3 regions of the Brevibacterium ihuae genome follow, and region 3 is predicted to be linked to each of the others. Evidence: predicted binding sites of a transcription regulator. Region 3 holds the regulator's gene; each other region holds the start of a gene.
The links. The regulator HspR, encoded in region 3, represses chaperone genes until heat shock. The targets are predictions, from matches to a motif close to AAGTTGAGTCNNNNNGACTCAACTT.
Positions count from the first base shown of each region.

Region 1: a site for HspR is predicted at 1,282-1,306, ahead of clpB (ATP-dependent chaperone ClpB). Genes of this name have one in related genera too.
Region 2: a site for HspR is predicted at 1,607-1,631, ahead of C1A17_RS02170 (Hsp20/alpha crystallin family protein). Genes of this name have one in related genera too.

Region 1 covers NZ_FXWZ01000003.1:1,383,796-1,387,064, reverse strand. The annotation lists gene clpB (ATP-dependent chaperone ClpB) at 1-1,223, opposite strand, end outside; gene C1A17_RS11510 (LysR family transcriptional regulator) at 1,439-2,329, opposite strand; gene C1A17_RS11505 (YeiH family protein) at 2,401-3,269, shown strand, end outside.
Region 2 covers NZ_FXWZ01000002.1:476,041-479,309, reverse strand. The annotation lists gene C1A17_RS02175 (quinone oxidoreductase family protein) at 1-981, shown strand, start outside; gene C1A17_RS02170 (Hsp20/alpha crystallin family protein) at 1,092-1,574, opposite strand; gene C1A17_RS02165 (AEC family transporter) at 1,675-2,607, shown strand; gene C1A17_RS02160 (DUF418 domain-containing protein) at 2,701-3,269, shown strand, end outside.
Region 3 covers NZ_FXWZ01000003.1:693,476-696,744, reverse strand. The annotation lists gene C1A17_RS08515 (nucleotide exchange factor GrpE) at 1-162, shown strand, start outside; gene C1A17_RS08510 (DnaJ C-terminal domain-containing protein) at 365-1,390, shown strand; gene C1A17_RS08505 (heat shock protein transcriptional repressor HspR) at 1,456-1,929, shown strand; gene C1A17_RS08500 (maleylpyruvate isomerase N-terminal domain-containing protein) at 1,951-2,733, opposite strand; gene C1A17_RS08495 (DUF3618 domain-containing protein) at 2,837-3,269, opposite strand, start outside.

The DNA.
Region 1 (3,269 bases), 690 kb from region 3:
GAGTCGATCTCCATCCGCAGGCGGGACGCCGCCTCGTCGACGAGGTCGATCGCCTTGTCCGGCAGCTGACGGCCGGAGATGTAGCGGTTCGACAGGGACGCCGCGGCGACGAGCGCGGAGTCGGCGATCGTCACCTTGTGGTGCGCTTCGTAGCGCTCCTTGAGGCCGCGGAGGATCGCGATCGAGTCCTCGACGCTCGGCTCGCCGACGAACACCTGCTGGAAGCGGCGTTCGAGCGCGGGGTCCTTCTCGATGTTCTCGCGGTACTCGTCGAGCGTGGTCGCGCCGACGAGCCGCAGCTCACCGCGCGCGAGCATCGGCTTGAGCATGTTGCCGGCATCCATCGCGGAGTCGCCGGTGGCCCCGGCGCCGACGACGGTGTGGATCTCGTCGATGAACGTCACGACCTGGCCGTCGGAGGACTTGATCTCCTCGAGCACGGCCTTGAGGCGCTCCTCGAACTCGCCGCGGTACTTGGCGCCGGCGACCATGCCTGCCATGTCGAGGCTGATGAGCGTCTTGTTGCGGAGCGAGTCCGGGACGTCGCCGGCGACGATGCGCTGGGCGAGGCCCTCGACGACGGCGGTCTTGCCGACGCCGGGCTCGCCGATGAGCACCGGGTTGTTCTTCGTCCGGCGCGAGAGCACCTGGACCACCCGGCGGATCTCGGAGTCGCGGCCGATCACCGGGTCGAGCTTCCCCTCGCGCGCGGCGGCGGTGAGGTCGACGCCGTACTTCTCGAGCGCCTGGAAGGTGTCCTCGGGGTTCTCGCTCGTGACCTTGCGACCGCCGCGCACCTCCGGCAGCGCGGCGAGGAGGCCGTCGCGGGTGACCCCGTTGCGGCCCAGCAGGGAGCGAACCGGGCCGGAGTCGGCCGTGGCGGCGATGAGCAGGTGCTCGGTGGAGATGAACTGGTCGCCGAGGGCGGCCATCTCCTTCTCCGCGGTGGTGACGAGCTGGAGGCCGCTGCGGGAGAGGCTCGGCTGCGCCTGGTTGGTGCCGGACACGCTCGGCAGGCCGGCGAGGACCTGCTCGACCTCGGAGCGCACGGCGGCGGAGCTCGCGCCGAGATGCTCGAGGAGCGCGCCGGCGATGCTCTCCGGCTGGGTGAGCAGGGCGAGCAGGATGTGTGCGGGGTCGACCTGCGAGTGGCCCCGGTCCACGGCGTCCTTCACCGCGGCCGAGAGCACTTCCTGCGACTTCGTCGTGAACTGTGCGGTCATGGATGGTGTCCTTTCGAATCCGTGCCTTCTTCGGGCGTCTGATGGGACAACATCACCAGGGTTGAGTCTATTCCGCTCAAGTCTGTATCCGGACGGAAATTCGGTGCGCGGCGGCCGGATGTCGGGCACCGGCCGCCCGGGTGGGCAGATCGTGGCAGCTCCGGGAGGTGCGGGTGGCCCGGGACCGGACCGCTTCCGTCTCCTGTCCGGTTGCCTCAGGTCGCCCGGGCGACCTCGATGAGCGCCTCGGCGAGCGGGGTGGGGCGCGGCCCGCGCCACACCGCGCGGATCTCGCGGCCGAGGTCGAGGCCGACCACCGGGATCGCGATGAGATCGTCGCGCCGGAGCGGTCCGGAGATCACGAGCTCGCTCAGCACCGCGGGTCCCGCCCCGGCCGTGACGCTCGCGAGCACGGCGGCGTTGCTGCCCGACTCGAGCGCCGGCGGCACCGGATCGTGGGCGGCGAGCGCCTCGTCGAGCGTGACGCGCGTGCCCGATCCCGGCTCGCGGACGACGAGCGGCGTGGCCGCGAGCTCCGCCGGGGTGAGGCCAGCGGTGCGCTCGGCCCACGGGTGGGCGGGTGGCACGACGACCACGAGCCGGTCCCGGGCCACGACGCGGGTGCGGAGCTCCGGATGCGCGTGCGGGGTTTCGACGAATCCCAGTTCGCAGCTCCCGGAGGCGACGAGCTCGAACACGTGGGAGGAGTTGTGGACCCGGAGGCGCACCTCGGCCTCGGGGTGCCCGCGGCGCAGCTCGGCGAGCCACCCGGGCACGAGGTGCTCGGCGACGGTCATACTCGCCGCGAGGTCGAGGTGGGCGGCGCGCTCGGCCGACAGCGCCTGGGTGACGGAGACGAACTCGCGGCCGGCGGAGAGCACGCCGCGGGCCCAGTCGACGACGACCGCGCCTTCCTCGCTCAGTCGGGAACCGCCCGGCCGACGCACGAGCAGATCGACGCCGATCCGGCGCTCGAGCGCCCGGATCGCGCGACTCGCATTGGGCTGGGCCATCCCGACCGCACGGGCGCCGGCACCCAGGCTCCCGTGCTCACCGATCGCGGTGAGGAGCTCGAGGACCGCAAGGTCCGGCCAGCGCATCGTCATATCACCAGGATATGCCCGGATGCGGGAATCGGGTCTACCGGCGGCCTCCGGACTCAGAGAGGCTGGAACGCATGCCCTCGATCGCCCAGGCCCCGCACTCCCACGCCGGAGCGACCCGTCGCGTCGTCCCCGGTCTGGGGCTCGCCGCCGTCGGGGTCCTCGCGGCGCTCGGGATCGCCGCCCTCCTGCCGACGGTGAGCGTCCTGCTCATCGCGATCGTCCTCGGGATCCTCACCCGCAATCTTCTCCCCCTTCCCGAGCAGGTCGAGCCCGGGCTCGCCTTCGCCGCCAAGCGCCTGCTCCGGGCGGGCATCGTGCTGCTCGGGCTCCAGCTCGTGCTCGGCGACATCCTCGGTCTCGGCGCCGGGATCATCGTCACCGTCGTCGCGGTCGTCGCCGTGGGATTCGCAGTCACGCTGCTCGCCGGCCGGCTCCTCGGGCTGTCGGGGACGCAGACGCTGCTCATCGCCTCGGGGTTCTCGATCTGCGGGGCGGCCGCGGTGGCCGCGGTGGACGGCGTCGTGCGCACCGAGGACGAGGAGGAGGTCGTCACCGCAGTCGCGCTCGTCGTCGTCTTCGGCACGCTCATGATCCCCGCGCTCCCGCTCGCAGCGGCCGCCCTCGGCCTCGATGCGGATGTCACCGGACTGTGGGCCGGCGCCGCGGTGCACGAGGTCGCCCAGGTCGTCGCGATCGGCGGCACCCTGGGCGCGGCGGCCCTGAGCGCGGCCGTGCTCGTCAAGCTCGCCCGCGTCCTGCTCCTCGCGCCGGTGGTGCTCCTCGTCTCCGCCCATCGCCGCCGCACCCTCCGCTCGCGCGCGGACGGCGAGGCCGCGACCCTGCCGCCCCTCGTCCCGCTGTTCGTCGCCGGATTCGTCGCGATGGTCGCGCTCCGCTCCACCGGGATCGTGCCCGCCGCGGTCGTCGATGCCGCGGGACT
Region 2 (3,269 bases), on a different contig from region 3:
GTCCTGTTGACCGAGCACGGCGGGCCCGAGGTGCTCGAGTGCACGGAGCTCGCGACCCCCGAACCGCGTCCCGGCCAGGTGCTCGTCGAACTGCGCACCGCCGGCATCAACCGGCGCGACGCGCTCATCCGCGCCGGCATCGGCCCCGGCTACCGCCCGCAGCTGCCCGTGATCCTCGGCTCCGACGGCGCCGGGATCCGGCGCGACACCGGTGAGGAGGTCGTCATCCTGCCCTCGCTCCGCTGGGGCGACGACGACCGCGTGCCCGGTCCGGACTACGCGCTGCTCGGCGGCGGCCCGGACGGCGGCACCTATGCCGAGCTCGTCGCGGTCGACGCCGACTGCCTGTTCCCCAAGCCGCGCCATCTCGCCTGGGCCGAAGCCGGTGCGCTGTCGCTGTCCGGTGTCACCGCCTACCGGGCCCTCTTCACCGTCGGGCAGCTGCGGGCCGGGCAGACGCTCGTCATCCTCGGCGCGGGCTCCGGGGTGTCGCTCATCGCCCTGCAGCTCGCCGTCAAGGCCGGTGCGCGGGTGGCGGTGACCTCGTCGAGCCGTGACAAGCTCAACCTCGCCCAGGAGCTCGGTGCGGCGGCCGGGGTCGACTACACCGAACCCGACTGGGAGCTGCGGCTCCGCGACGAGATCGGGGAGGCCGACCTCGTCCTCGACTCCGTCGGCTCGACCCTGCAGGAATCCGTGCACCTGCTCCGGCGCGGGGGAGCGGTGCTGTCGATGGGCGGGACCGGCGACAGCGGGATCGTCACCGATTTCGACATCCGGACCCTCTACCTCCAGCACAAGCGGGTGCTCGGCACGGTGATGGGCTCTCCGCGCGACTTCGCGGCCTTCCTCGCGATGGTCGCCGACGGCGACATCGATCCCGTCATCGATTCGGTCTATCCGCTCGACGAGGTCGCCGACGCGCACGCCCAGCTCGACTCGAACCTCCGCTTCGGCAAGATCGTGCTGACGACCGACTGAGCGCCTCCCGGGTCCGCCCGGACGCACGAGGTGAATGCAGCGAGGGGCACCGCATCATGCGGTGCCCCTCCGGTGCTCGGCGCTCATCCCCGGTGGGGGAGCGGCGGATCTCAGAGCGCGGTGCCGGTGCCCTGCTCGCCGGTGGTCGAATCGGTGCCGAAGCCCGTCTCCACCGTGGTGGAGCGACCCTCGGTGCGATTGTGCGCGACCGAGATCTTGCGCGGGCGCGCCTCTTCGGCGACCGGGATCGTGAGGAGCAGGACGCCGTCGGTGTAGTCGGCGGTGATCTGATCGAGCGCGATGCGGTTGCCGAGCGTGAGCTGCCGGGCGAAGGTCCCGGTGGGACGCTCACGGGTGAGCCACTTGATGTCCTGGGCGCCGGTGGCGGCGGTGCGCTCGGCGCGGACGGTGAGCGTGCGGTCCTGGACGTCGACGTCGATGCTCGCCGGGTCGACACCCGGCATGTCGATGCGGGCGACGAAGACCTCGCCCTCGCGGTAGAGGTCCATCGGCAGGGCCGCGGTGTTCGGGGTACGGGTGACCTCGGAGAAGAAGCGGTCGATGTCGCGGATCGGATCGAACTTGGCGGTCATTGCGTGTCCTTTCGGAGTTGCGGAGGTTCCTTACGTTGAGTCGAACACGCTCAAGTATGGAATCATTCCCGGCCGAGGACAATCTTCTAGAGTGAATCCCATGGGATTCACCGACATCGCCGCTGCGCTCGTGCCGGTGGCGGCCCTCATCGCGGTGGGCTTCGGGCTCCGTCGCACCCCGCTGTTCCGCAGCGAGGACTTCTGGGCCGGGGCGGAGAAGCTCGCGTACTTCGTCCTCCTCCCGACGCTGCTCTTCCGCAACATCGCCGCTGTCGACGTCTCCCGCTTCGATCTCGGCCCCCTCGCTCTCGCTCTCGTGCTGCCCACGCTCGCGGTCGGCGCGGTCCTCTGCCTCCTCCACCGGGTCCTTGCCGCCGATGCCGCGGCGTTCACCTCGGTGTTCCAGGGCGGCATCCGGTTCAACACCTACATCGGCCTGTCCCTCTCGGCGGCCCTCGTCGCCGGTGACGGTCTCGCGCTCGCCGCGATCGTCGGTGCGATCCTCGTGCCGCTCGTCAACGTCGCGTCCTCGCTCGTCTTCGAGCTCTTCCTCGTCGACAAGCACTCGTGGCTCTCGCTCGTGCGAACGGTCGTGCTCAATCCGCTCGTCCTCGGCTGTCTGCTCGGCGCGCTCGTCAACGTCCTGCCCATCGGGATCCCCGGTCTCGCGCTCGAGGTCCTCGACCCGCTCGCCGCCGCGGCGCTGCCGATCGGCCTCCTGTGCGTCGGCGCCGGCCTGCGACCGATCGCCGTCGGAGTCCACGCCCGGGGGATCGCGGTGGCCGCGGCCGTCAAGCTCCTCCTTCTGCCGGCGGCGACGGTCGCCCTGCTGCTCGCCCTCGGGGTGTCCGGCGACGCGGCCCGGGTGGGGCTCGTCTTCCAGGCGATCGCCACCGCGCCGAGCGCCTATGTCATGGCCCGCCAGCTCGGCGGCAACGCCCAGCTCATGGCGGCGATCATCGGTGTCCAGACCCTCGTGTCCATGGCCACCCTGCCGCTCGTCCTCGGCGTCGGCTTCCGGCTCCTCGGCTGAGCCCGATCCGCAGGCGTGTACCGGGGCTAGACTGCGGGGGAGCCCTCCCGCCGGTCCACTGCCGGCGGATCCCCCTCAGAGAGCCTGCCTGCCATGACTGCACCCGATCCCCGCACCGCTCCATCGCCCGCTCCGTCCCCCGGACCGTCGCGCGCCCTCGCACCCGACCTCGCCCGCGGCGTCATGCTCCTCTTCATCGCGATCGCCAACGTGTCCTGGTTCCTCTACGGGGGAGCGGTGCACCCCGCCGTCGTCCACCCGACCGACGGCGGCGTCCTCGACCGGGTGCTCGCCGCCGCCGCGATCCTCTTCGTCGATGCCCGCGTGTACCCGATGTTCGCCTTCCTCTTCGGCTACGGGATGGTGCAGTTCACCCGGTCTCGCACCGAGCGCGGCATCCCGGAACCCGTCGTCCGCCGGATGCTCGCCCGTCGCCACTGGTGGATGATCGCCTTCGGCTTCGTCCATGCCGCCCTCCTGTTCGCCGGCGACATCCTCGGGGCGTACGGTCTCGCCGGCCTCATCCTCGCGGCGATCTTCTTCCGGAGGACGGACAGGACCCTGAAGATCGTCGTCTGGGTGCTCGGCGGGATGCTCGCGGTGAGCGCCCTCTTCAGCCTGTTCGGCGCGGTGATGCTCTCGTGGGTGCTGCCGGCGGCCGG
Region 3 (3,269 bases):
CCGGGCGAGGAGTTCGACCCGAACATCCACGAGGCGCTCATGCAGCAGCCCTCCGACGAGGTCGACACCGCCACGGTGTTCCTCGTCATGCAGCCGGGCTACCGGATCGGCGATCGCGTGATCCGGGCCGCCCGGGTGGGCGTCCAGGCACCTGCCGAATGATCCGCTCCCGAGGTGCCCGCCGACCGCAGCCCCCGCCCCGAGCGGAGCGGGGCGCGCGGACCAGCGGCGCACCTCGGGCACGGGCCCGGCGGCAGGAGGCTCCGCCGCCTGCCGCTCGGCACGTGAGGAAGAGAACGACACCCATGCCAGACCACCATGACCGGATCGACGCGAGCGTGAGCTCACAGGAAGGAGGTGCCAGGTGAACACGGGACCTCAGAACGAATGGTTCGACAAGGACTACTACGCGACCCTCGGCGTCTCCAAGGACGCCACGGACGCGGAGATCAAGAAGGCCTACCGCAAGCTGGCCCGCAAGTACCACCCGGACACCAACCCGGGCGACGCCGCGGCCGAGGCGCGGTTCAAGGAGATCAGCCAGGCCAACCAGGTGCTCTCCGACAAGGAGACCCGCGAGCAGTACGACCAGGTCCGCGCGATGGGCCGCGGCGCCCGCTTCTCCGCGGGCTCCGGCGGCGGGGGTCAGGCCGGCGGGTTCGAGGACATCTTCTCCGGTCTGTTCAACACCGGCGGCAATGGCCGCCAGTACCCCCGGTACACCACGCGGGACGGCGGCCAATCGCCCTACGGCGACGTGCCCCCGGACCTCGGCGACCTGTTCGGCGGATTCGGCGGTCAGTCGCCCTACGGCGGCGGGTTCTCGACCGGCCCCCAGAAGGGCGGGGACATCAAGGCGACGACCCGGCTGTCCTTCACCGAGGCCGCCAAGGGCGCCACGGTCAAGCTCCGGATGCCGTCGGGCAAGCCGCTGAGCGTCCGCACTCCCGTAGGGGTCAAGGACGGCCAGAAGATCCGCGTCAAGGGCAAGGGCAAGCCGAGCCCGAACGGCGGAGAGCACGGCGACGTCGTCCTCACCGTCAACGTAGACGCCCACCCGGTCTTCAGCCGCGACGGCGACAACCTCCGGATGGAGCTGCCGGTGACCTTCGACGAGGCGGCGCTCGGCGCCGAGGTCGAGGTCCCCACGCTCTCGGGCATGCCGGTGCGGATGAAGGTCCCGGCCGGCACCCCGTCGGGCCGGGTGCTGCGGATCCGCGGCAAGGGCATCGAGGGCAAGTCGCGCACCGGCGACCTGCTCGTCACCATCGAGGTCGCCGTGCCCCGGACGCTCAGCGCCGAGGCGAAGGAGGCCGTCGAGGCATTCAAGAAGGCGACCGCGGACGAGGACCCGCGCGCAGGCCTGTACTCGCAGGCGAAGTCGAGCTGAACCGATCCGCGAGGCAGAAGAGCCCCGGCGGACGATGACCCGATGAACGGAGGAGGTGGCGCACCATGGCGATCGGACGCACCGCAGCGGTCTACGTGATCTCGGTGGCCGCCGAGCTCGCCGGGATGCACCCGCAGACTCTGCGGCAGTACGACCGGCTGGGGCTCGTCGTGCCCGAGCGCGCCTCGGGCCGGGGTCGGCGCTACTCCGCGGCGGACATCGACCGCCTCCAGCTCATCCAGCGCCTGTCCCAGGACGAGGGGATCAACCTCGCCGGGATCAAGCGGATCCTCGAGCTGCAGCGCGAGGTCGAATCGCTCGGCGCGCACGCTCGGTCACTCGCCGAACGCCTCGACGCCGCACTCGCCGGCGGGGGCGGCAGGGTGTTCGCCGCCGGTGCCGCCGGGGATGTCGTGTCGATCGTGCACGGCACCCGCCCGGACCTCCGGATCGCGGGGGCGCTCGCCCCGGGCCGGTCCGCGCGGACCGATGCGCCGCGCGCAGGCGAGCTCATGCTCTATCGCCGCCGGCGGGCCTGAATCGGACCTGCACGCCCGGGCTCAGAGCCACGGGGGCGGTGCAGGCAGGTCCTCGGGGGTGGAATCGCCGCGGCCGCCCTTGTCGGAGTCGTCGGACACCGAGGCGGGCCATCCGCGACCGGTGAGATAGGACAGCACCTCGGCCGCTTCGCCCGTGACCTCGACCGGGGCCTCCGGGGCGGAGCCCTCCGCACCGTGGCGGATCACCCGGTCCGGGCCATCCGGCCGGTCGGTGAGGTGGATCCGGTAGTGGACGGGCTCGTCCCATCCGGCCCAGACCGCATCGACGTCGTCGAGCAGCCGGTCGACGACCTCGGCCGGGAAGTCCCGCGCCGTCATCCCGATACCGAGGTCGAGGCTGTGCATCCACACCTCGCGGGCGCGCAGCCACGGGATGTCCGCGGCCCGGATCGGGTCGCCGCGCCCGGACACGACCTCGGCGGCCCAGGCCTCGTCGGGCATGCCGTCGAACTCCTCGGTGAGGTCGTCGGCGACCTCGTGGGCGAGCGTGATCGCATCCGCGCCCGAGGTGTGGGCGACGCCCTCGGCGATCTGCTCGTCGCGCCAGGCGCGGGACGGGTACATCGGGTTCTCCTCGCCGGTCCGCGCCCATTCGAGGAGGCGGAGGAACCCCTCGGCGTTGTACGTGACGTGGAGGGCGACGTGCTTGCGGGTCCAGTCCGGCACGACGGACGGCTGGTCGAGGCCGTTGACCGACAGCTGGTCGAGCGCCTGGAGGTAGAAGGTCTCCCCGAGGAGGCGGAAGCCGAGGTCGCGTTCGAGGGCGTTCGTGTCGATGTCCATGTCTCTCACTCTAGTTCTCCGGGCCGTGCGCGGAGGGCCCGCGCGGTGAATGACGGAGCGCCCGCCCCAGACGTACCGGGGCGGGCGCTGCGTGCTCAGGCGATCACTGCTCGCGGGTCTGCTTGACCGACTCTCCCGAGGACTGCGCCTCGGACTTGAGGTGGTCGGCCTCGGACTGTGCGTCCGACTTCACCGTCTCGGTGCCCGACTGCGCCTGCGCCTTGACGCTCTCGGCCGCCTGCTTCGCGGGCTCCTGCATGTTCTGCCCCATGTCCTTGGCGACCTGCTGGGCCTCCTGCATGAGCGGCTGCGCGGCGTCCTTGGCCTGCACGGCGAGCTGCTGCTCCTGGCGCGAGGCCGGGATGAGCGAGCCGATGAGCCAGCCGGCGCCGAGCGCGATGACTCCGGCGGCGAGCGGGTTGCCGCGGGTGCCCTGCTTGATGCGGCCGGGCACCTGGGCAGCGGCGTCGCGGGCCTGGTAGGCCGCGTCGCGCGCACCGTCGGCGGCGCCGTGGGCGCTGTCGGCGAGCTGCTGA